One region of the Blautia sp. OF03-13 genome, then DNA from elsewhere that is predicted to be linked to it. Evidence: predicted binding sites of a transcription regulator. Region 1 holds the regulator's gene; the other holds the start of a gene.
The links. Region 1 encodes NrdR, which represses ribonucleotide reductase genes. Its sites were predicted from a motif close to CACAANATNTTGTG; they were not measured.

Region 1 (11,801 bases):
TCAATCTGCGCCTGCTCCTCCGCGGTCAGATTATCTGTTACTGCAAAAAGACCGTTGATATCCCTTGCACCGAGCGCGGTGTAATACTGCTCCAGCACGGTGCTTACTTCCGGGACATTGTCCGCGGCAAAGGAGACAGCCGTATTATCGGTATTCTCTGTATTACCGGTATCGTCTGCCGCTTCCGGCTCACTTGTCGGCTCAGCCTCTGCATCCGGCGCGCTGGCGGTATCGGTACTGGAAGCATCTGCACTGGAATCATTCGCGGAATCCGAAACGTCCGATGAAATGCCTGTGCTGTCCTCAGAATCTGCTTTGCTGTCTGCTTTTACCTGTGTCTTTTTATCCGGCACATTGTTTCCGGTGCTGCTGCTTGTTACGGTTCCGCCGCTCGATTTTCCATCGTTTTTTGGTGATACCAGATGAACGATGAGAAGAACCGCTGCCACAATCAGGAGAATTGCTCCGATCAGAAGCATGTAGCGCAGATTATCGGAAATCCATTCCCGGATTTTATCTTTTGTTGTCATTGGTTTTGCCATATTTTTCCTCCTTCATCAAAACTGATCCGCCGGATCAGTTATTGATATGCTCAGTAAACAAAAAAACCTCTACTTCACACCGAAGCAGGGGCTTTCCTTGTCCTGCGCCGGTCCTGCCCGCCGCAGCATGCCATGTAGCAAAAACGCGTCTGGAGGGATTCGAACCCCCGACACACGGTACCGGAAACCGTTGCTCTATCCCCTGAGCTACAGACGCTGATGTGATCTGTTTTCTCAACCACACTATGATAGTTTACCACAGACTCCTGCAATTGTAAAGTATTTTTCCCACCCAGCCGCCCATTTTTTTCTTAAATTATTCGCAGACTATTCTGCCACACAGCTTACGTTTCTTCCTCACACAGCGTCAGTTCCCCGCTTTCCCGGTGGTAATAATAAACGTGATCCGACAGAATCTCCTGCGGCTTGACCGTCTTTTCATTCACGTCCCGTACCATGTCGGAAAGACACTCCTCCGGGAACACATCATAATCCGGAATCACCATGCACTCGTGGATACTGCTCGGAATCACATAAAGACTTGCCTCAAAGCGCTGCGAAAGACTCTCCAGCACGCCGGGATAGCACATGCAGATTGCACCCAGCTTTCCTCTGCGGTTGCTGACCAGGTAAAACTGTTCCGCCAGCGGACCAAGCTCGAACCGGGGAAACGTTACTCCGTACTCCTCTTTCAAATACACCATAAGGCTGTCTGTGCGCACCGGCAGATCCCGCAGGGTGTTCTCCCAGGCACGGGCATCCAGCTCCTCCGCCGAAATTCCCCACAGCTCCCGGTGCGTCTCGTGGATCAGAATTGTCGCATCCGGCACGCGGTTTCCCCGCATCTGGTAATAGTACACGACCGCGAGATCGAGAAATTTTCTGTGCGGAACTTCGGAGAGCAGCGTACGGTTTTTCTCCGCATGAATGAGCTCGCAGTAGATCTGCGGCGCAGCATTTTTCCAGTTGGTAAAAAAGGCAGCTTTCTCCGGTCTTCTCGCCTCCGCTTCCACTTTCCGGTACTGCTCCAGTACCTTTTCTGCAATCTGAGAAAGCGGCACGCCCTGCAGACAGCATTCATACAGAAGCTCCACGTAGATCGTCGGTGCAATCCAGTCCTTCTTTCTGCTGATGACAAACGCCTCTTTTTCGATACCGTTCAGCTTCTGCACCGATTCTACCTTCACCTCAAAATCATCGCCGGCTTTTCTTTTCAGCAGCGCGGCAAGCTGCTCTTTGAACATCTGATAGTCCATTTTTTCCCACCTTTCCTGTTTGATTGCTTTTTGTATTTTTGCTTTACGGAACAAAAAAGCTCCGGAAAACACAACTTAAAAACCTCTGTACAGATCTGTATATGCCAGAGATTCGTTGGTTCGCGGAACTTCGAACGATGAGAAAAACGGGCCCGGGCTGCTTCCGACAGCCTTTATCAGCCATTTTTCAGACGAATATTCTATTTATTTAGAAAACCGTGTCCGCCACAAAGAAAGTTGTGACGGACAACGGCGGGAACAGTCTTACTTATACACGGGACAGATATTCACCTGTTCTGGTATCAATTTTGATTTTGTCTCCCTGGTTTACGAACAGCGGAACGCTTACGGTAGCACCAGTCTCAACGGTAGCCGGTTTGGAAGCACCCTGTGCGGTATCTCCCTTGAAACCTGGCTCAGTCTCGGTGATCTCAAGTTCTACAAACAGAGGCGGTTCGATTGCGAATACATTTCCGTTGTAGGAACATACTTTAACCATTTCGTTTTCTTTTACAAATTTCAGAGCATCTCCGATGGTCTCTTCGTTCAGAGCGATCTGCTCATAGTTTTCTACGTTCATGAAGTAGAATAAATCACCATCGCTGTACAGATACTGCATGTCTACACGCTCGATACGAGCCTGCGGGAATTTCTCAGTCGGACGGAAGGTACGCTCTACCACACCACCGTTGATGACATTTTTTAATTTTGTTCTTACGAATGCAGCTCCTTTACCAGGTTTTACATGCTGAAATTCAAGAATCTGAACGACCTGACCATCGATCTCGAGGGTAACGCCGTTTCTAAAATCTCCTGCTGAAATCATTCTGATTTTTCCTCCTTAACATAGTACGATGCGCCAAATGCGCACCATAGGCTTATCTTATAATATAATATTTTTCCCGATTTTTCAACTGTTTTTTTTCGTAATCCTGCCGCGGGCCAGATCACGCTCATAAAAGAACAGTACAATGTGCTCCAGATACCGTTTCAGAACGATCTGAATTTCCTCTTTCGGATTGATCGGCTCGGTCAGAATATTGTAAAGTCCGGTCCGTTTTGCACCGTACACATCGGTGAAAAGCTGATCCCCGACAAAGACCGCCTGCTCCTCTTTGATCCCCATTCTCCGGCATGCTCCTGGTAGTTTTTCACCGAAGGCTTGTGCGCATTTTCGATATAGATAGAACCGACCGCATCGGCAAACGGAGCCACACGCGGTTTCTGATTGTTGGAAAGCAGACAGGTGGAAAAACCAGTCTCCCGAAGAGACGCAAAGAACGCAGCCGCCTCCTTCGTTGCCGGCGCACCGTGCGGAACAAGCGTATTATCGATATCAAAAATCACGCCCCGGTATCCTTTCCGGTACAGATCCGCGTAATCGATCGTATAGGCACTTTTTTCTCTCCGGTCCGGGTAAAACATCCGCATCAGTATAGTTCCCCGGTTCTTCTGGTTTTTTCCACTCATCTTCTTTCTCCAATCCTCTTTTCGTTTATACAGTAACTTTATTCTTCTTTCAGAAACTCCTGCAGAGCCTCAAAATTTGCTTTCATCTGGTCATAGCCGTGCTGGTAAAATTCCCGCAGCTTCTCCTCGTCCTTTTCGAGACGCGATACCGCCGGTATCTCCGGGCGGATCACAAAGACGGAGCCTTCTTCTTCCCATTTTTCGATGCATTCGAGCACCTGGTTATAATGTTTCGCGCGGTTTACAAGCGCACGCACGAGATTCGGGTATTTGCGGAATGCCGCCACATACAGCTCCCAGCCTCTCGTTCCCTCTTTTTTTCGGTAACCGAAATTCCGTGTCAGAATAATGACATTTTTTCGGTGTCCCGTCTTTAAGGAACGGATAATCGGGATCGAATCGGCAACACCGCCGTCGACGTACTCGTTTCCGTCGATCTCCACCATCGGGCAGGCGATCGGCATGCTCGATGATGCACGGCCAATTGCAAGCAGACGTTCTTTATTTTCGCGGTCATCCAGATATTCCGCGCGTCCCGTCTCACAGTTTGTCACAACCAGCTCACACGTCTGCGGCGATGCAAAATACGTATCAAAATCAAATGGAAAAATCTCATACGGATACCGTTCGAACACCATATCCATGTCGAGCAGTGCTTTTTTCTCAACGATTGTCTTGATATTCTTATTGACGTAGCGGTTTTTCTCATCCGTGACAATCATACAGTCCCTCGTTCTGCCAATCTGGCGCGATACATAGTCCAGCGCATTGCAGGCTCCGGCGGAAACGCCAATCACATGAGGGATATAATACTCCTGCTCCATCAGAAAGTCCAGCGCTCCTGCTGTAAAGACGCCGCGATTGGCCCCTCCTTCCAGTATGACTGCTCCGGATTTTGTTATGCTGTAATTTTTTGTCTCATTCATTCTCCTGCACTCTCCTATTTTTCACAATGACACATTACTTCCTGCACAGAGCAATGCCGGAGCAGATCGGAAAATCCCGACACGCTCCGGCCCTTCTGCCTGTTTTATCTGTTTTCCAGCGGAACATAGTCCACTTCATCTTTGACACTCTTGTACGCCGGGCGGATGATCTTGTCGGTGTTGATCAGTTCCTCCATCCGGTGTGCACTCCAGCCGACGATACGCGCGCAGGCGAACATCGGGGTGTAGAGCTCCAGCGGAAGATCCAGCATGCTGTAAACGAAGCCGCTGTAGAAGTCGACGTTTGCGGATACACCTTTGTAAATATGGCGCTCCTCGCCGATGATCTTCGGAGCCAGTTCCTCGACCATAGCGTACAGCCGGTAATCTTTCTCTCTGTGTTTTTCTTTTGCCAGCTGCTCAACGAAGCTCTTAAAGATGCGCGCACGCGGGTCGGAAATGGAGTAAACCGCATGGCCCATACCGTAAATCAGACCTTTCTGGTCGAACGCCTCTTTGTGCAGCAGCTTTCTTAAGTAATTCGATACTTCTTCCTCATCCGTCCAGTCTTTGACGTGTGACTTCATATCGTCGAACATCCGCACAACCTTGATGTTTGCACCGCCGTGCTTCGGTCCCTTTAAGGAGCCGAGCGCCGCTGCAATTGCGGAGTACGTATCGGTTCCGGAAGAAGAAACAACATGTGTTGTAAAGGTCGAGTTGTTACCGCCGCCGTGCTCCATGTGGAGAACGAGGGCAAGATCGAGGATCTTCGCCTCCAGCGGAGTGTACTTCTGATCCGGTCGGAGCATCAGAAGAATATTTTCTGCAGTCGAAAGCTTCTTCGACGGGTTGTGGATATATAAACTTTTTCCCTTGATATAATGGTTGTACGCCTGATAGCCATAGACGGACAGCATCGGGAAAACAGAAATCAGGTTAATGCACTGGCGAAGCACATTCGGAAGGGAGGTATCATCTGCGTGGTTGTCGTACGCGTACAGGGTCAGAACGCTTCGGGACAGAGTGTTCATCATGTCCTTGGTCGGCGCTTTCATAACAACGTCACGCACAAAGTTCTTCGGCAGGGACTGCTGCTGTTTTAAGATTGTCTTAAAATGATTGAGCTGCTCTTCATTCGGCAGATTTCCAAATAAGAGCAGATACGCAACTTCTTCGAATCCCATACGGTTTTCACTTAAAAAGCCCTGGGTCAGTTTTTCCACGTTGATGCCGCGGTAGTACAGACGTCCGTCACACGGCGTTTTGACGCCGTCAATGATATCCGAAGACACAACGTTTGAAATCTGTGTCAGTCCCGCAAGGACGCCAACGCCGTTGATATCGCGCAGTCCGCGTTTTACATCGTATTGCCCATACAGCGAAACATCCATTTTGGAGTTATCCAGACAGATGTTTGTCAGTTCCTCTATTTCCGGTGTTACTTTCATGCTAAAAGCCATATGCATTCCCCTTTCTCTTCTCTCTTTTTACTTACTTTCACTCATTATAGCATTAAACCAGGGGATTCGTATACTGAAATTTTTATAAACATTCGGAAAATTTTCGTAAGATTTTGTCTCACAAAAGGTATCAGGCTTCTGTTTTACATGCATCGAAGGCTTGATCCAGTGCGTCCAGGAAGTCTCCCATCACGTAATACAGCGTCTCAAACCGCAGATAATCGAGGACGTTTTCATCCCACATAAACTTCAGCACCGGCGGGAATTCCTCATCGGACTCCCAGAACTGGAAGACGAGCGGCAGAAACGGAAAGACATGAAAAACAAAAGCAGCGTCTCCCGGGGAATATGGTTTTCCGCTAAGGGAAACGCATGCTTTTTTCAGCTGTTCCACATGCCCGTCATACCGTGCGGCGCGGCTGTCGTGAACGCCGGACGCAATCGTGCGGCCTTTGATCGTTCCCTTTAAGGAATTGGTGCGCGCATACGTGCCGGCGAGCACAATCTCCTTCTTTCCGCAGCAGAGCAGGTCGAAAATCGTCAGTGTCTCATTGAAACTGCCCTGGTGCACATGAAGAAAATGGTCTTTTGAGCCCTCTACAACGCCGGTATGGCGGTTCACTCTCCACTCCTCAAAAAGGTACGGCACATAGAAATAATCGTCATCAAAGGCAAAGCCATACTTCCCTTCGATCTCCTTCTGATCGTACGTCAGAAAGCGCTCCTGCATCTGATCGCGCATTTTAATATAGTTCGACACTTCCATTTTTTTGCCTCCCGCTATTTGTCGAGCATCTTTTTCAGCTCGTCCATGAACGTGTTGACATCCTTGAACTCGCGGTAAATCGACGCAAAACGGACGTACGCCACCTGATCCAGGTCTTTTAAGTAATGCATGACCTTCTCTCCGATCACAGAGCTTGGAATCTCGCGTTCCTCGCCGTTGAAAAGCTCCGTCTCCACCTTGTTGACCATCTCGTTGATCTTCTCGGCGGACACCGGCCGTTTGTGGCAGGCGCGCAGGATGCCGGTCTCGATTTTCGAGCGGTCATACTGCTCGCGGTTCATATCTTTTTTGATGACGATCAAAGGGATCGTCTCCACTTTTTCGTATGTCGTAAAGCGTCTGCCGCAGACATCGCACATCCGGCGGCGGCGGATCGCATTGCTGTCTTCAATCGGGCGTGAATCCACAACCCGGGTATTATCCTGATTACAAAATGGACATCTCATATCTTTCGTCCTCGTTTCTAAATAAGTATTTCGGAAAGTTTTCTACTTTTACAGTATACGCATTTTTCCGTGAAATTCAAGTCAACTGCAGCAACATTTTCGCATATGTTTTTCCATAGGAATCTGTAAAAAGGAGCACCGCATGCGCGTTGTAGATCTCCGCCAGAAAGAAGTTATCAATATCTGTACCTGCAAAACGCTCGGCTGTCCGATTGATGTGGAATTCAATCCAAAAACGGGACATCTTACCGGACTCGTTCTTCCGGGTCCTGTGAAATTCTGCGGCTTTTTCTGCCACGGCGAGGATTTTGTGATCCCATGGGACCGCATCTGCCAGATCGGCAACGATATCATTCTTGTCGAAATTCCGGAAAAAGAGAAAAAGCAGCCCTGATCAACGGATATGAAAACCGAATTCCGATTCCAGCGGAATCTTCGTCCATTTTGCATCCGTGATTTCGATGTAGCTGGAGGTGCGGATCCTTTTGATCATCTCCGTGATCGTCTCCTCATCACCCTGCACCTCCATCTCCACCGTCTCATCCCAGCAGTTTCTCACCCAGCCGGTCAGTCCGAGCTGGTAGGCAGCATAATACGCCCGGTAACGGAACCCCACGCCCTGCACCTGGCCGTAGAAAATCACATGGTACCGGATTTCTTCTTTTTCGTCTCTTCTGTCTCGTTTCTCTGTCTCGTTCATATTTCTCTGCCTCCCAACAGTCATTGCCTAAAATTCGTCTGCCGTCGCACAGTACAGCGGAAGCGGGAACCAGTCGGATGGAATGTTCTTCCAGATTTCAGATGGAACCTTGCTTCCCTTACTTGCCAGCGGTGAAAGAAGCAGTTCCTGCGCCTGCTCCCGGTTGAGTACATCTGCCCCCGGATGGGCTTCCCGTGTCACGGTCACAGTTCCATCTTTTACCGTCACGGTCAGCGGCTGTCCCTCCAGTACGGCGAACCACGTTCCATCACTGATGCCCATCGTCTCTGCTTTCATGGTCAGCATTGCCTCGATGACGTCTGCAAATTGGAAAATACGGTACATCGCGGAACCGCAGCGCTCTTTTGTGAAGCTTTCGCAGACTTCCGATAACGCTGCTGCTTTTCCGGTCTCATACACCGGAATGGAAATGAAAAGAGAGTCAAGCGCATTTTCTTTTAAATAAGCGGCAAGTGCAGGAACGAAATCCTGTTCCTCCAGCACTTCTGCTTCCACAACCTGGTTTCCGCCGCAAAGTGCCAGATATCCGATCCGCTCACCGTTTTTCCAGATTGCAATTGCCTGCTCGCCGAACGTTTTCAGGCAGGCTTTCACATCCTCTCTTACCACGTAAAGCGGTTTTTCCTCATTCAGCTTCTTTGCAAAGGCTGCCGCCTCTTCGTCCGCTTCGCCGTTTTCCGGAAACAGCGGCGCAAAGGTGTAAGCGGAGAGTTCCCCGTTTTTCCAGGTATGGCGCACATTTGCCACATCCAGGTAAAACGTGTATTTTTCACTTCCCGGCGTAAAGCCAAAGTAGGCATACCGCTGTCTCTGACCGTCCAGTGCCAGAAGATCACACGTTCCTTCCAGATCCGTAATCCAGTCGCCAAGAAGACGCTTCATGTGGCCTTCGCCCCTTGCCTTTGGATGCACGGAAACGCTTCCTACATATCCTGCGCGGAGCAGCTTACCCCCTGCTGCCATTTGCTGCGGAAGCACCGCAATCTCGGCCCGGAGTCTGCCGTTTTCCGCAACAGCGACGCGGTGGATCCGTGCCATTTCCGGTCCTGCCTGATAAACCCTTGGGATTAACTGCTCAAAGTCGTGCGGACGGTGTGCCATGCTGAACACGTAGTTTGCAAGTTCGATGCAGTCCTCCCACTCTTCCGGCTTTGCAAGTCTGTACTCTGTCATAATGTAAAAACCTCCTGATCCTAAAAACCCTTTTGTTTTTGCTCTTCTTTTTCTCTATCCTAACGGATTTTTGTCCTTTTGTCACGAAAATTCCGAACAAATTGCAATATTTTTGCTATATCTGGTAAAAAAAGGAAACGCGCCCGGAAATTTTCATTCCAGGCGCGTTTCCCTTTTCTCAATGTTTCCTGTTTTACTGGATTCCTTTTACGGTGTAATCCTGTGCCTCTACGGCTGTTTTCAGCACATTGTCTGATACCGGAGCTGTCAGTGTTACAACGGCTGTTCCTTTTTCATGGCTTACTTCTGCGGATGCAACACCCTCGATTGCCTCAAGTGTTTTCTTCACTCTTGCCTCGCAGTGGCCGCACATCATGCCCTCGATTGTCATGGTTTTTACCATTCCCTGTTCTGTTGTCATGTTCAGATCCTCCTTTTGAATTTCGTTTTTGATTCTTTTATCTTTTGACGCGTCATGCATCCGAAACAGATTCAGACGCAGGGCGTTTGTCACAACGCAGAAGCTCGAAAGGCTCATCGCCGCCGCACCGAACATCGGGTTCAGCTTCCAGCCGAACAGCGGGATCCATACGCCCGCAGCCAGCGGAATACCGATGATATTGTAAATGAGGCCCAGAACAAATTCTCGTGAATGTTCCTGAGGGTCGCACGGCTTAAGCGGATCGCTGCCGGTACATCGGAGAGGCGGCTCTTCATCAGGACAACGTCTGCCGCATCGATCGCGATATCGGTTCCTGCTCCGATGGCAATACCGATATCCGCACTGGTCAGAGCCGGTGCATCGTTGATGCCGTCTCCTACCATCGCTACTTTTCCTTTTTCTTTCAGGCGGCTGATGACCGCTTCTTTTCCATCCGGCAGAACGCCTGCGATGACTTCGTCCACACCTGCCTGTGCGCCGATGGCACGCGCGGTGCGCTCATTGTCTCCGGTCAGCATCACGACACGGATTCCCATATTCTGCAGCTCTTTCACCGCACGCGGGCTGTCCTCTTTGATGACATCCGCAACCGCGATCATACCGAGCATCTTTCCGTCTTCACTGAAGAACAGCGGTGTCTTTCCTTCTTCGGAAAGTTTTGCTGCCTGCTCTTCCATCTGTTTCGAGAGAACCGCTTTTTTCGTAATCAGTGCGCGGTTGCCTCCGCAGAGCTCTTTTCCGTTCCGTTTTGCCACAAGGCCGTTTCCAGGAAGCGCAGAGAAATCACTGACTTCTTCGCGGGCCAGGCCTTTTTCCTCTGCAAGTGCAAGAATCGCACGGGCCAGCGGATGCTCACTTTTGTGCTCCAGTGCAAAGGCACCTTTTAAAAGCTCCTCCTCACTTACACCGTCCGCCGGGACAAGATCGGTTACCTGCGGCTCTCCGCTTGTGATGGTTCCAGTCTTATCGAGTGCAACGATCTGTGTTTTTCCTGTCTCCTCGAGAGAAACTGCGGTTTTGAACATCGTTCCGTGTTTTGCTCCCATTCCGTTTCCGACCATGATCGCAACCGGTGTTGCAAGGCCGAGCGCACATGGGCAGCTGATAACGAGAACGGAAATACCTCTTGCAAGAGCAAAGCCGACGCTCTCTCCTGCAAACAGCCAGATCACAATTGTAGCAAGTGCAATGCAGATAACGGCCGGCACAAAAATACCGGAAACTTTATCGGCCACTTCGGCGATCGGCGCTTTTGTCGCTGCCGCATCGCTGACCATCTGAATGATCTGGGAGAGTGTTGTGTCTTCTCCGACTCTCGTCGCCTCACAGGTCAGGAAACCGGACTGGTTTAAGGTCGCCGCCGATACGCGGTCGCCGGCCTCTTTATCCACCGGAACACTCTCGCCAGTCAGCGCGGATTCGTTGACGGCACTCGTTCCCTCCAGGACAACGCCGTCCACCGGAATATTTTCGCCCGGGCGGACGATGAAATGATCGCCCTTTTTCACCTGATCAATGCCGACTTCCACTTCTTTTCCGTCTCTTAAGAGAACAGCGGTCTTCGGAGCCAGCTTCATCAGACTCTTTAACGCATCGGTCGTTTTTCCTTTGGAAATCGACTCCAGCATTTTTCCGACGGTAATCAGGGTCAGAATCATGGCTGCGGACTCGAAGTAAAATTCATGCATATAGCTCATGACTGCATCCATGTCCCCCTGTACCTGCGCTCCCGTCATGGCAAACAGGGCGTAGACGCTGTATACAAACGATGCGGTAGAACCAAGCGCTACCAGCGTGTCCATGTTCGGTGCTTTATGCCAGAGGCTCTTGAAACCGCTGATAAAGAATTTCTGGTTGATGACCATGACCGCAACGGTAAGCAGGAGCTGTACCAGTCCCATTGCGATGTGGTTTCCTTCAAAGAATTTCGGCAGCGGCCATCCCCACATCATATGGCCCATGGAGAAATACATGAGCGGAATCAAAAGAAAAACGGAACTCACCAGACGGCGTCTCATGACCGGTGTTTCCTTGTCTTTCAGCATCTCTTCGTATTCTGCTGTGGAAGCCGACTGTGATGTGCTTCCCTTCTCGCCTTTTTTCGATGCACCGTAGCCTGCATTTTCCACGGCGGCAATAATCTCTGCCGGGGAGGCCGTTCCCTCCACGCCCATGGAATTTGTCAGAAGGCTGACTGCGCAGGATGTGACACCGGGTACCTTTGACACGGCTTTTTCGACACGGGTCTGGCAGGCGGCGCAGCTCATACCGGTTACATTGTACTGTTCCATCGTATGTCTTCCTTTCTGTAGTTTTGGCTTTTCTTTTTCGCATACCCTAATGGGGTATCTTATTTTCTTCTACACTATATACCCTGTCCGGGTATTTTGCAAGTGTTTTTTCAAAAAATTTCCACTTCTCTTCTGCCATCCCCCGCACAATCCGGCCGGACCATCCTCAGAAATCCCTTGACAACCCGGCGCATGTATTTTATATTGAAGCAATCATGGATGATTTTTTCTTCTTCATCCTTCGGAGGTTTTTATGATTACATATGATTATTATCGCATTTTTT
Region 2 (11,801 bases), on a different contig from region 1:
AGGCTGCCAGGCGACGGACATCAAAGTTGCCGGAGAGCTGCTCTAACTGCTCTTTTGCTGCAACCAGATCCTCTGCGGAATCCGAAAGGCATTTTGCCAGTTTCCGTGAGCACTCGCTGAGTGCATCGTCTGTCTTTTTGATTTCTGCCTGAAGTGCTGCGTAAGCATCCTCCGGCGTTCCGCTGTACTCGTCCGGAACGTAGATTCTTTCGAAGTGCAGGGATGAGAATACGGCGTCCACTTTCGTGACCTGATCTCTCGGGCAGAAGTAAATGCCCCATACATACTGCTCATCGGAATGGCAGCGGTAGAATACCGTATCGCTGTTCTCATAGCAGTAGCTCTCAAACTTGTTGTAATACTCTTTGTGATCTTTCCGAATCTGAATTTGATAAAGTGGAAATCCAGAATGGAGGAAAGATTGCAGTGCAGATCCTGGAACGGCTCGATTTTCTGTGCTTTTTCCATCAAGTCTTTCTTTTTTGCTTCCAGTTCTGTACGCTCCTGGTTCAACTGGCCAAGGGTGTGATCCAATCCGTGGACGCAGTTGATGGCATCTTCCAGGGAAAGTCTTTTCGTGGTGGTACGCTTCTCTTCCGGCAGAAGTGCTGTAAAATCTTCCGCCTGTTTTAAGGTCTCTTTGTATGGGTTGATCTGGATATACGGTGTGATATTCTGCATCGTAGACAGCTCCGTCAGAGCGTTTTCCAGATGTATCTCATATTTTGAGAGATAAGTGTTGACCACACGGTCAATGTCGGCTTTCGGCCCGGTGATGCTCAAAAATTTCATCTTGACAATCAATGAGTACACCTCCCCGTGTATTAAGTTTTTGCGATATGCTGCATTGCCTCGTCAGCGCTGATACGGTAACGTACGCACTCGAGTGCAATAATAAGCCGGTTTACCTCGTGCTCTTTGTGATAGAGGTATGAGTATATGGTGGCAACGGAATAAGGATCCTGTCTGGATTCACTGGAAAGTATGTGCTTCATAATGGCTGCATACATGGATTCCAGCGTATCGACTTTGAAGGAATCATACCGTTTCGCATAATAGGTTTGTTCCAGCAGCTGGGAAAATGCACTCATATTCTCGGCTTCTACCAGTGCCTTTACCACATCCTTTTTCAGCCGGTGATGAACCGGAATCAGCAGGGCGTAGATTTGTGCGCTGGTCATGTGATAATAGCGTTTGGAACGGTAGATCCACTGAAGGTTCAGCATGTCAAACTTGCTTCCCCATGCAGCGGTCAGCTCTTCCAGATCCCGCTTTGTCACTACTTTTGATCTGTCCTTCCACATCTGTGCAAAGTAATACAGATCCAGGGTCATCTCATAGTCGAACAGGGTCGGACGCTCGATATCCGCGAGCTGCGACAACGGGGCATAATATTCTGTCCCTTTCAGGTTCGCAATCAGTTCTTCGATCGTCCTGGAGGACGCCAGAAGATTGATGTCCAGCTGGGAATGCTTGTTAAAGAACTCGTCGAATATGGACAGGTTCAATACCACATCACGGTGATCAAATACCGTGTTCAGGCATTCTTTGATAACGGACACTTCGTATCGTTTGAAGTAGAGCGCAAGGAACTTTCTCTGCTCTACATTTGCAAAACGGTACAGCTTGGAAAAATCCCGGTATACCGTCAGGCGCAGCATTTTCTCGATCTGACCTCGGTGAAGGTCAGCTTCGTTGTAGCCCTCAAACAGATCCTCATAGCCTTTATGCTGCTTGAGGTAAGAAACTGCCTGCGGTACACTCTCCAGTTCCACGATTTCCCGAAAATTCTGGTCGTTTAAAAGATGGCTCTGCATGGCTCTTATCTTTGTGGTAAGGCCGCTGTAGGATAATAGACCGCTCATCGTTTCACTTCCTTATAATGTTTTCGTAAATCTGCGTGGACAGTGCTCCGTGATTCTGCTCGTAATAAGCGTCCAGTGAAGATAGAAGTTCGGCGGCAGAGTCCCGCTGCTTTTTCTGATCCGCATCTGTAGTAGAATGAAGTTTTGTTGTGATCTCTTCAATCCGCTTTGCCGTTTCCGCTTCCAGATCTGCATCGAATTTTGCAATCCGCTCTTCCTGCTGCTCGTCCTGGAGCTTCTTCTGATTCTCGGCAGCCTGCATAATCTTAGTAGCAGCCGTTTCGATCTCTGCAAGTTTGTTAATTACAGATTCCATAGCATCGCTTTCCCTCCTTATGATATTTGCATAACAATCAAATCTGGTCCACTGACCAATTTTGATATACAGGGCAAAAAGTACAGGAGAAACTCCTGCATCTTTGCTGTTAGTATTCTACACCTTTTTTTCCAAAGTTGACATATTGAAATCGTAAAAAAAAGTGGGATTTCGATCGACTTTTTGATTAAAAATAGACAATGGGTCATATTTTTTCTTCCAATATCAATAGCCAAAAGATGGTCCCTCATATGATTTCGATATGGATCCAATCCGATTGTCATATTGCTGATAAGAAATGCTATGTGCAGGTTGATATTGTATACAGTATTTTGAAAACTCTGAAAATTTGAAAACGGGATTTTTCTGTTTTGCTTTTTCGGGAGCTATGATATACTGGATATGATTGGCTTTTATTCTAATATTTATCACTTAAGAAAGGAATTTTACGCATATGCGCCTTAGAAATATCAGAGGATCAAAAGATGTGATTGCTTCCTGTCCGTTCGTTGTGCAGGAGCCGGAGAGCTGCCGGGGACGGTGGGCTGAGGTTTTTGGAAATGAAAATCCGATTCATATTGAGGTTGGAATGGGAAAAGGACGCTTCCTGATGGATATGGCGGTTCTGCATCCGGAGATCAACTACATTGGTATTGAGATGTACGACAGCGTACTGCTCCGCGCGGTACAGAAACGTGAAAAATTAGAAACAGAACTTAAAAACCTGTTTTTCATCCGCATGGACGCGCGCCAGCTTCCGGAAGTATTCGCAGAAGGCGAAGTTGACCGCATTTACCTCAACTTCTCCGATCCGTGGCCGAAGGACCGCCATGCGAAGCGGAGACTGACGTCGCATGAGTTTCTTGCACGGTACGAGAAGATTTTAAAGAAGGACGGAACACTGGAATTCAAAACCGATAATAAAGATCTGTTTGACTTCTCTCTTGAAGAGATGAAAAATGCAGAGGGATGGGAACTCACTGCATTCACATACGATCTGCACCACGATGTGGTTCTCTCAGAAGGAAATGTAATGACGGAATATGAGGAGAAGTTTTCCTCAATCGGAAACCCGATCTGTAAGATGGAGGCACGGTTTCTGTAAAAAACATTTCTGCATGTAAGGGGGATTTGAAAATGAAAAGAAAAGTTCTGGCGGCACCAGTGCGACAGTGGCCATGGTAACGAAAGATGCGGACGGCACCTGGAACGAGGATCTTTGTACAAGCGGCTATGTCGGATACGGCGGTGTAGGCGAAACTACCGAATGGAACCGCAAAACACCGCGCGGACAGTTCAGCTTTACGTATGCCTTCGGCATTCTCCCGAATCCCGGAACGGAACTTTCCTATACCCAGGTGGATGATACGTATTACTGGGTCGATGATGTAAATTCCAGATACTACAATCAGTTCGTCACGACGAAGACAACGCCGAAAGCCTGGAATTCCGCGGAGCACATCATCGAGATCAATCCAGCCTATCATTACGTTCTGTCTCTCGACTACAACCCAAGCTGCACCCCGGGTGTCGGTTCCGCCATTTCCTGCACTGCAGTGCAAACCGTCCGACCGGCGGATGCATTTCTGTCCCAGAAGACCAGATGATCACGATTCTGAAAAATGTTCAGCCGGGCTGCCAGATCATTATTGATTCGGCGAACGGGCTGAAGAACTACTAAATTTTTTGCTCTGAAAGACAAAACCGGCAGCGGAAAGATCCATGTCAGAAAGGATCCCTCTGCTGCCGGTTTTTCTCATTTGGAGATGCTATGATGATAGGAAAAGTTGATACGTAGATTTTCGGTATTCCGCCCGTAAAACAAGAAAAACACCGTCCCCGCAGCTCTCAGGTCTGCAAAAACAGTGCTTTCGATGCGCCTTCAGGGACTCGAACCCTGGACAAATAGATTAAGAGTCTACTGCTCTACCAACTGAGCTAAAGGCGCTTACTTTTGTTTTTCTGTGTTTCATTGGATGATCCACTCGCTGAACACAAATAAGATTATAAAGGATTCTGCCGAAAAAAGCAACCTTTTTTTCACTGTTTCTTTACTTTTGTTAAAAACAGCGAAAACAGGTCTTATAATTCTATTAAATTTCACAATTTTTTCGTATATTTCCGTTTGTTTCGACGACGGCTCCAATGGCAGCCGAACCTACTTCCGTTTCTTATCTTTCTTTTTCAAAAGCTTCTCCAGCTCCTGCATGGATTTCTGGATTTTATAAAGACAGCCGCTGCCGGCATATTTATTCTGATAGCAGAAATCCTGGAGTTTCTGCTGAAGGAAACCTGATTTTCTGATCAAACTTCTTCTCCGCTTTCCGGCGTACCGGACACGGGCACCGGAAAAGTTCTTTTTCTTCTATATTATACAGGGAATGTCAACATTGACCAGAAAATAGCTTGTTTTAGCCATTGTTTTTCCATTTTCTTTCCGCTATAATACAGCAAAAACTACTATTTATACTTTGGGGGAATTTTTATGAAAACACGAATGAATTTTAAGGACGAATTTTACCAGAAACTAAAACTCCTCGTCCTTCCGATTGCGATCCAGAATTTTATGCTGGCTCTCGTCAGCGCAACGGATGCGATCATGCTGGGCTGGATTGATCAGACTTCGTTGTCTGCTGTTTCACTGGCCGGACAGGTGCAGTTTGTTTTGAGCCTTTTTATCTCAGGCATCGCGGCGGGCGCCGGTATTATGGCAGCGCAGTACTGGGGGAAACAGGATGCCGCTTCGATCGAAAAAGTGATTCCGATCGCACTTCGCACCAACCTGCTGTTCTCCGGCCTGTTTACCATCCTTGCCGGTTTCTGTCCCGAAATGCTGATGCGCATCTTTACAAATGATGCGGCCCTGGTTGCAAGCGGAAGCCAGTATTTACGCGCTGTTGCACTCTCCTACGTACTCTGCGGTATCTCGCAGGTCTATCTGATCCTGCTGAAAAACACCGGTCATGCAGCAGTCAGCTCCCGCATCAGTTCCACTGCGGTTGTACTGAACATCATTTTAAATGCCATCCTCATCTACGGTCTTTGCGGTGCTCCGGCACTTGGGATCCGCGGAGCAGCTTATGCAACGGTAGCTGCCCGCGTTGTGGAACTGATCTGGGCTTATCTCGAGACAAAGAAACCGGAGCGTGTACGGATTCTCTGGAACCGCCTCTTCTCTTCCGCAGGGAAAATACTTTCAGAAGACTTCTGGCGCTACACGCTTCCCGTGCTTGCGGCCTCCCTCGTCTGGGGAATTGCCTACGTTCTGTACTCCGTTATCATGGGACATATGGGAAGCGATGCCGTTGCGGCAAACTCCATCACCTCGATTGCCAAGAGCCTCCTCTCCTGCCTGATCCGCGGTGTGAGCGGTGGTGCCGGGGTTCTGATCGGAAATCTGCTCGGCGCGAACGAGCTGGAAAAAGCCCGCGAGTATGGAGGACGTTTAAGCCATCTCTCCATTGCCATCGGCATTGTGACCGGCGGCCTGCTGATGCTCATTTCCCCAGCCATCGTTCATTTTGCCCCACTTTCCGATACCGCAGCCGAGTACCTGCAGTACATGCTTCTCTTCTGCGGTCTGAACCTGATGGCACAATCGGTCAACACCACCGTTCTCGACGGTATCTTTTGTGCCGGAGGCGATGCGAAATTTGATATGCAGGGAAACATCGGCGCTATGTGGTGCTTTTCTGTACCGCTTGGCTTTCTTGCCGCCTTCTGGCTGAAGCTTCCGGTTATGGTGGTTTACTGCATTGTAAATCTCGATGAAATTGTAAAGCTTCCTGCCGTTTATCATCATTATAAAAAGTACATCTGGGTTCGCAATATTACCCGCGATATCGAAGATTAATTCTCACATTATCTGCAGTCCCTGCCGCCGGCAGCTTCCACCGGATGCAATACCCAAAAAGCCTCTGAGGAAAGTCACATTCACACCGGACTTTTCTCAGAGGCTTTTGATTATTCCATTGATTGTTCCATTGATTATTTCATGGATGATTACATGGATTTTCTTTCCGCAATTTCTGCCATCTTCGCCTCGTTCAGACGGGTGTCGCCATGGACACGGCTGTAGGAAAGATAGCCGTTCATACGGTCAATCTTCGTCAGGTTCTTGGAACCGCAGACCGGGCAGACATCCATGTCGAGTTCCTGGTGGCCGCAGTCATCGCAGTAAGCCAGGGACAGGTTGACGCCCTCGTAGTAGCCAAGCTCCATCGCACGCTCGATCAGTGTCTTGATCGCGCCTTTGTTGTAGCCGACCGGATAGCGCACGTACTGGATTTTTCCGCCGTTGCAGAGCTCCCAGAAACGTCCCTCGAGATCCTGTTTCTGGATCGGGGTAATGTCCTCGGTTACGTGGCAGTGGAAACTGTTGCTCACATACGGGCGGTCCGAAACGTTGCGGACGATACCGTACTGTTTGCGGAACTGCTCTATCTGCAGGCCGCACAGGGATTCTGCCGGTGTGCCGTAGATCGCATAGAGGATGCCGTCCTCTTTCTTAAACTCGGCAACCTTGTCGTTGATATATTTCAGCGTGTCGAGTGCGAACTGTCCGTCCTCAACAAGAGATTTTCCGTTGTAAAGCTCCTGCAGCTCGTTCAGCGCCGTGATACCGAACGATGCGGTCATCGGCTTTAACAGCGGGCGGATCTTGTCGGACGGTTTTAAGTGGCCGCCGTAGAAACCTCCCTCGCAGTAAGCCAGCGGGTTCGTGGATGCACGCATCTCGCCGAGGTAATCGTAGGTCCGTTTGTGCAGATCGCGGATCATCTCGAGGTAGAAGTCGAGCACTTCGTGGAAATCGCGGTTCTCGGAACGGGATTTTGCCAGGATCATCGGAAGATGAAGGGAAACGGCTCCGATGTTGAAACGTCCGACAAAGACCGGTTTGTCGTTCTCATCTGCCGGCTCCATGCCTCCGCGCTCGTACCACGGGCTAAGGAAAGCACGGCATCCCATCGGGCTGATGACTCTCTTGTATTTCTTGTACATCTCGGCGATGTAGCCCTCGCCGCTCATCGACAGCCAGTCCGGATACATGGTTTTAGAGGAACAGTCAAGTCCTGCCTCAAAGACATCTTCTGCGATGCCGCCCTCTCCGTGAATTGCCTTGTCATATAAGAAGACGATTTTCGGGAAGAGCACCGGCTTTTTGTGGCCTTTCTTGCCCTGTCCGTTTTTGTGGACCTCGAGAAGGGAGATGGAAATCATCTTCTCGAACATGCTCGTTCCAAGGCCGAGGGTCACGGTAACGAACGGATAATCACCGCGGGAAGATCCAACAGTGTTCAGTTTATACTCAATTCCCTGCCATCCCTGATCGCACTCTCTTCTTACTTTGTCGATCGCATACTCGATGGCTTTCTCCTGTGCACCCTCCCAGGATGCGTCGGTATATTTCAGGAACTCTTTTACGTAGTAATCGTAGCTCTTCTGTGCGTACGGAGCAAGGATCTTGTCCACCTCCGGCACGGTAAAGCCGCCGTACTGCTGTGCAGCGGTGCTGAGGACGATATCGCCCATGACATCAAATGCGGTGTCGAGTGTCTTCGGCTCGTTGTACCAGACATTTCCCATCTCGAAACCGCCTTTTAAAACGTTTCCGACATCGAACAGACAGCAGTTCATGGTATCGAGACGTGCGGACTGGTCGTGGATGTAGATGTAACCGTCCTTACAGGCCTGCAGCTCGTTGCGGTTCATGAAGAACTTGCGGTACAGCTCTTTGTTCAGCTCGTTGAAAATCAGGCTTCGCTTCGTTGCAACGAGGGCGCTGTCGGTGTTGGCATTGCTCTTGTCGCCGATGTAGCGGATGGACTGGCTCTTCGTGTAGACCTCGTCCATCATATGGATAAAATCAGTTTTGTAATTGCGGTAATCGCGGTAGCTTTTTGCCACAGCCGGGTTTACTTTTTCGAGTGCTCCCTCCACGATATTGTGCATATCGCTGATCGGAATTTCGGTCTTTCCAAGGGAATATACGTGCTCGGTTGCGAACTTACAGATAAAGTCAATCTCCTGCTGTGAGAAGGTATACAGGATTCTCTGTGCGGATTTATTTACGGCACGGACGATCTTCTGCGCGTCGAATTCTTCTTTGGTGCCGTCCTTTTTGATAATATAAACCATTGTGGTGTCCTCCAAATCAAACACTATATCTTGTGTGTCCCCCACCCTTTTCTTGTAGCGGGCACCACATATTGTAGCATGTTTCTTTTGAAAAGAAAAGGCATTTCCTGTAAGTTTTTATTTTCAGAATATTGCATACTGCTCTTTCGTGCAGACAGAAATCTGCATTTTTCAAATTCATTCTGCAAGCGTTCCTTCAAAAACGGTCTCGGCCGGGCCGGTCAGAAGGACCTTATTTTTCGTCCGGTCCCATGTAACGAAAAGCCTGCCGCCGCGCAGTTCTACGGCAGTTTCTCCCTCCGAAACACAGCCGGAAACCATCGCCGCGACGGCTGCCGCACACGCTCCCGTTCCGCAGGACAGCGTTTCACCGCTCCCACGTTCCCAGACTCTCATTTTTATTGTGTGTTGATCTAAAATCTGGATAAACTCTGTATTGATACGGTCCGGGAAGCAGGAAAGGTGTTCAAAAGCGGAACCGGTCTTTGCAATGGATATTTTTTCCACATCTTCCACCGGAATCACCGCATGCGGATTTCCCATCGAAAGGCAGGTCATCGTATAATTTTCCCCGCACACGGTAATTTTATGCTCCAGCACATATTCCCCCAGAGAAACAACGGGGATCTGTGCGGCGCGGAATTCCGGCGTTCCCATCTCCACTGTCACCTGACAGATCTCATTCGGATTCTCCCCCGTCTGCAGATGAATCACACGGTTTCCGCTGACGGTTTCGATAGTCAGCGTCGTTTTTCTCGTCATCCCATGCTCGTACACGTATTTTCCCACACAGCGGATGCCGTTGCCGCACATCGCGCCCTTCGAGCCGTCGGCGTTGTACATTTCCATCGAAAAATCTGCTGTTTTGGATGCCCCGATCAGAATCAGCCCGTCCGCGCCGATGCCGAAATGGCGGTCACTTACCGCTTTTGCCAGCCGTCCCGGACTCTCCACCCGCTCCTCCATGGCATTTACATAGATATAATCATTTCCGCAGCCCTGCATTTTTGTAAAACGCATACACAGCCTCCTCCCAGACTTCTGCCCTTTCCAGTTCCTTACTAAATATGTATTCCGTACCGCGCTTTTGAAAAACCATTTTTCTCAAATCCGCTTCAGACATTGGAAAACGAAGCGGAATGTGATAGAATAGGGGGAACTGATATCGTTACTTACATGAAGTAACTTTCAAATATTTTTAACCATTTATTATGAGGAGGTTTGGATGAAAAAATACCGTTGGGTTTTAACAGCAGTATTTGCCGCTTTCCTCGTGGGAACGAGCGGCTGCGGAAAGAAAACAGAAACGATTCCGATCACAACCATCAGTCAGAGTACCGACGATGACGACCCCAAAGACAATCTGGCGGCCTCCGGCGATTCCGATGAGATTCCGGAATACGATGTGGATCTCTCGAAGAACCTGAACAGTTTTCAGCTTGCCATCTGGGGCGATACATACGAAATTCCGGAATCCTACGCGGATTTTACAGCGCTTGGCTGGGTCTACAGCGGCGACGACACAAAGGAAATCCAGCCGGAATCCTTCTCAGAGGGCGAAAGCTTTGAAAAGGACGGAAACCAGATTACCGTCGATATTGCCAATCCGGACACCACGGCAAAGCCAGTGGCGGAATGCCTGATCGGAGGCATTCACATCGATACCTCGACCGCTGAGGGCCAGAATATCTATGTCGGCCTGCCGAACGGCGTCACCCTGCAGCAGTCGCTGATGGAGGATGTGGAAAGCATCTACGGTGCGCCAAAGGACCGTTATGAGGCCGATACCTCTGTGCAGTTCACGTATGAGTACGGGCTGTACCAGACGATCACGCTCGGCTTCGATAACGAAACGGGAATTCTGTATTCCCTCGATATGCAGAACTTTACGACCACGGCTGATGCAGAAGCGCTCGATGGTGTCAGCGATGCCACAACACCGGAAGTGGAGGCCTACCAGGCACCGGAAGCCGACAGCAGTGAAATCAACGACTGGACCGTCCGCTTTGACGATGTACTCTATCATCTTCCCGTTCCGGTCAGTGAACTTCTGGACCACGACTGGACCGTCAATACGAAAGAGTCCGATACGGCCGTTTTAAACGGAAAATACGGCTACGTCACGCTGGAAAAGGGCGGTCAGAAACTTTACTGCACCGTACATAATTACGGCGCGGAGGCGACGACAGTGCGCAACTGTTTCGTTACTTCGCTGTACGGCGATCTCGATACGACAAAGATTCCGATTTCAATCACAAACGGCATCACGCTCGGCACTTCCGAGAGCGATTTTCTGACGAAGGCAGGGGATGCCAAATCAGAAAAAACGGAAAAAGAGGATAGTAACCTGACACTCTACACATTCTATAGTGATGACGAAAAGCTGGACTACACGGAAGTCGGCATCGACAACGATCTGAAGCTGGTACGCAGCATCAAGGTGGTTCACAACCAGCCGGAAGCGCCGGAAGAAGAAGCCAAAAAAACTTCCGCGGAAGATTCATCTTCCGTTTCCGACAGTCAGGAACCGTCCGAAACACCGGCTCCGTAACGATACTTTCAGAAAAATGGCTGCATGGCAGCTTACTACAGACGAAAACGAGGATTTTTATGGAAAACTTATACGACGTTATCATCATCGGCTCCGGCCCGGCGGGTCTTTCTGCCGCGATTTATGCGAAACGCGCAAAGCTCTCCTCTCTTACGATTGAGGCAAACTTTGCAAGCGGCGGCCAGGTGCTGAATACCTATGAAGTAGACAACTATCCCGGCCTTCCGGGCATCAGCGGCATGGATCTCGGAAGCACGCTGCGCGCACACGCTGAAAAAATGGACGCGGAATTTTCCCGCGAGCGTGTGAAGGAGCTTGTTCTTGACGAAGAGATCAAGATTGTCCGCACAAGAAAAAATGAGTATCATGCCAGAACGGTCATTCTTGCAACCGGTGCGGAGCACCGCGCGTTAAATGTACCTGGTGAAAAGGAACTCTCCGGCATGGGCGTCTCTTACTGTGCAACGTGTGACGGCGCATTTTTCAAAGACAAAACCGTTGCCGTTATCGGCGGCGGCGATGTCGCCGTGGAGGATGCGATTTTCCTTGCCAGAACGTGCAAAAAGGTTTACGTGATCCACCGCCGCGATGAACTGCGGGCAGCCGGTGTTCTCCAGGATGCACTGCTGGCACTGCCGAATGTGGAAATGGTGTGGGATACGGTTGTGGATTCCATCGAGGGAAACGAGATGGTGTCCGGCGTGAAGGTAACGAACAAAAAGGCAGGGGAAGCCGGTATGATCACGGTAGACGGCGTGTTTATTGCCGTCGGCATCGTTCCGGTCTCCGCACTGATCGCAGGCACCGTAGAAACCGATGAGGCTGGCTACATCAAAGCCGGCGAAGACGGTGTGACGAGCGTGCCGGGCGTGTTCGCCGCAGGCGATGTCCGCACGAAGCAGCTCCGTCAGATCATCACGGCAGCCGCCGA

Region 2: the regulator NrdR is predicted to act here: its motif matches at 8,341-8,354, upstream of nrdD (anaerobic ribonucleoside-triphosphate reductase).

Annotation. Positions count from the first base shown of each region.
Region 1 covers NZ_QTVR01000011.1:39,592-51,392, reverse strand. The annotation lists gene DXA55_RS10180 (hypothetical protein) at 1-542, opposite strand, end outside; tRNA gene DXA55_RS10175 (tRNA-Arg) at 687-759, opposite strand; gene DXA55_RS10170 (DUF5688 family protein) at 887-1,798, opposite strand; gene efp (elongation factor P) at 2,067-2,624, opposite strand; partial or broken gene DXA55_RS10160 (YqeG family HAD IIIA-type phosphatase) at 2,709-3,232, opposite strand; gene DXA55_RS10155 (patatin-like phospholipase family protein) at 3,307-4,194, opposite strand; gene DXA55_RS10150 (citrate/2-methylcitrate synthase) at 4,299-5,657, opposite strand; gene DXA55_RS10145 (DUF3786 domain-containing protein) at 5,788-6,423, opposite strand; gene nrdR (transcriptional regulator NrdR) at 6,438-6,890, opposite strand; gene DXA55_RS10135 (YlmC/YmxH family sporulation protein) at 7,033-7,284, shown strand; gene DXA55_RS10130 (acylphosphatase) at 7,285-7,590, opposite strand; gene DXA55_RS10125 (GNAT family N-acetyltransferase) at 7,618-8,784, opposite strand; partial or broken gene DXA55_RS10120 (heavy metal translocating P-type ATPase) at 8,978-11,517, opposite strand; gene DXA55_RS10115 (LysR family transcriptional regulator) at 11,771-11,801, shown strand, end outside.
Region 2 covers NZ_QTVR01000016.1:32,055-43,855, reverse strand. The annotation lists partial or broken gene DXA55_RS12470 (V-type ATP synthase subunit I) at 1-804, opposite strand, end outside; gene DXA55_RS12465 (V0D/AC39 family V-type ATPase subunit) at 825-1,865, opposite strand; gene DXA55_RS12460 (hypothetical protein) at 1,870-2,181, opposite strand; gene trmB (tRNA (guanosine(46)-N7)-methyltransferase TrmB) at 2,636-3,286, shown strand; gene DXA55_RS12450 (hypothetical protein) at 3,360-3,788, shown strand; tRNA gene DXA55_RS12445 (tRNA-Lys) at 4,057-4,129, opposite strand; gene DXA55_RS17135 (hypothetical protein) at 4,340-4,489, opposite strand; gene DXA55_RS12440 (MATE family efflux transporter) at 4,667-6,034, shown strand; gene nrdD (anaerobic ribonucleoside-triphosphate reductase) at 6,184-8,319, opposite strand; gene dapF (diaminopimelate epimerase) at 8,497-9,339, opposite strand; gene DXA55_RS12425 (hypothetical protein) at 9,545-10,870, shown strand; gene trxB (thioredoxin-disulfide reductase) at 10,930-11,801, shown strand, end outside.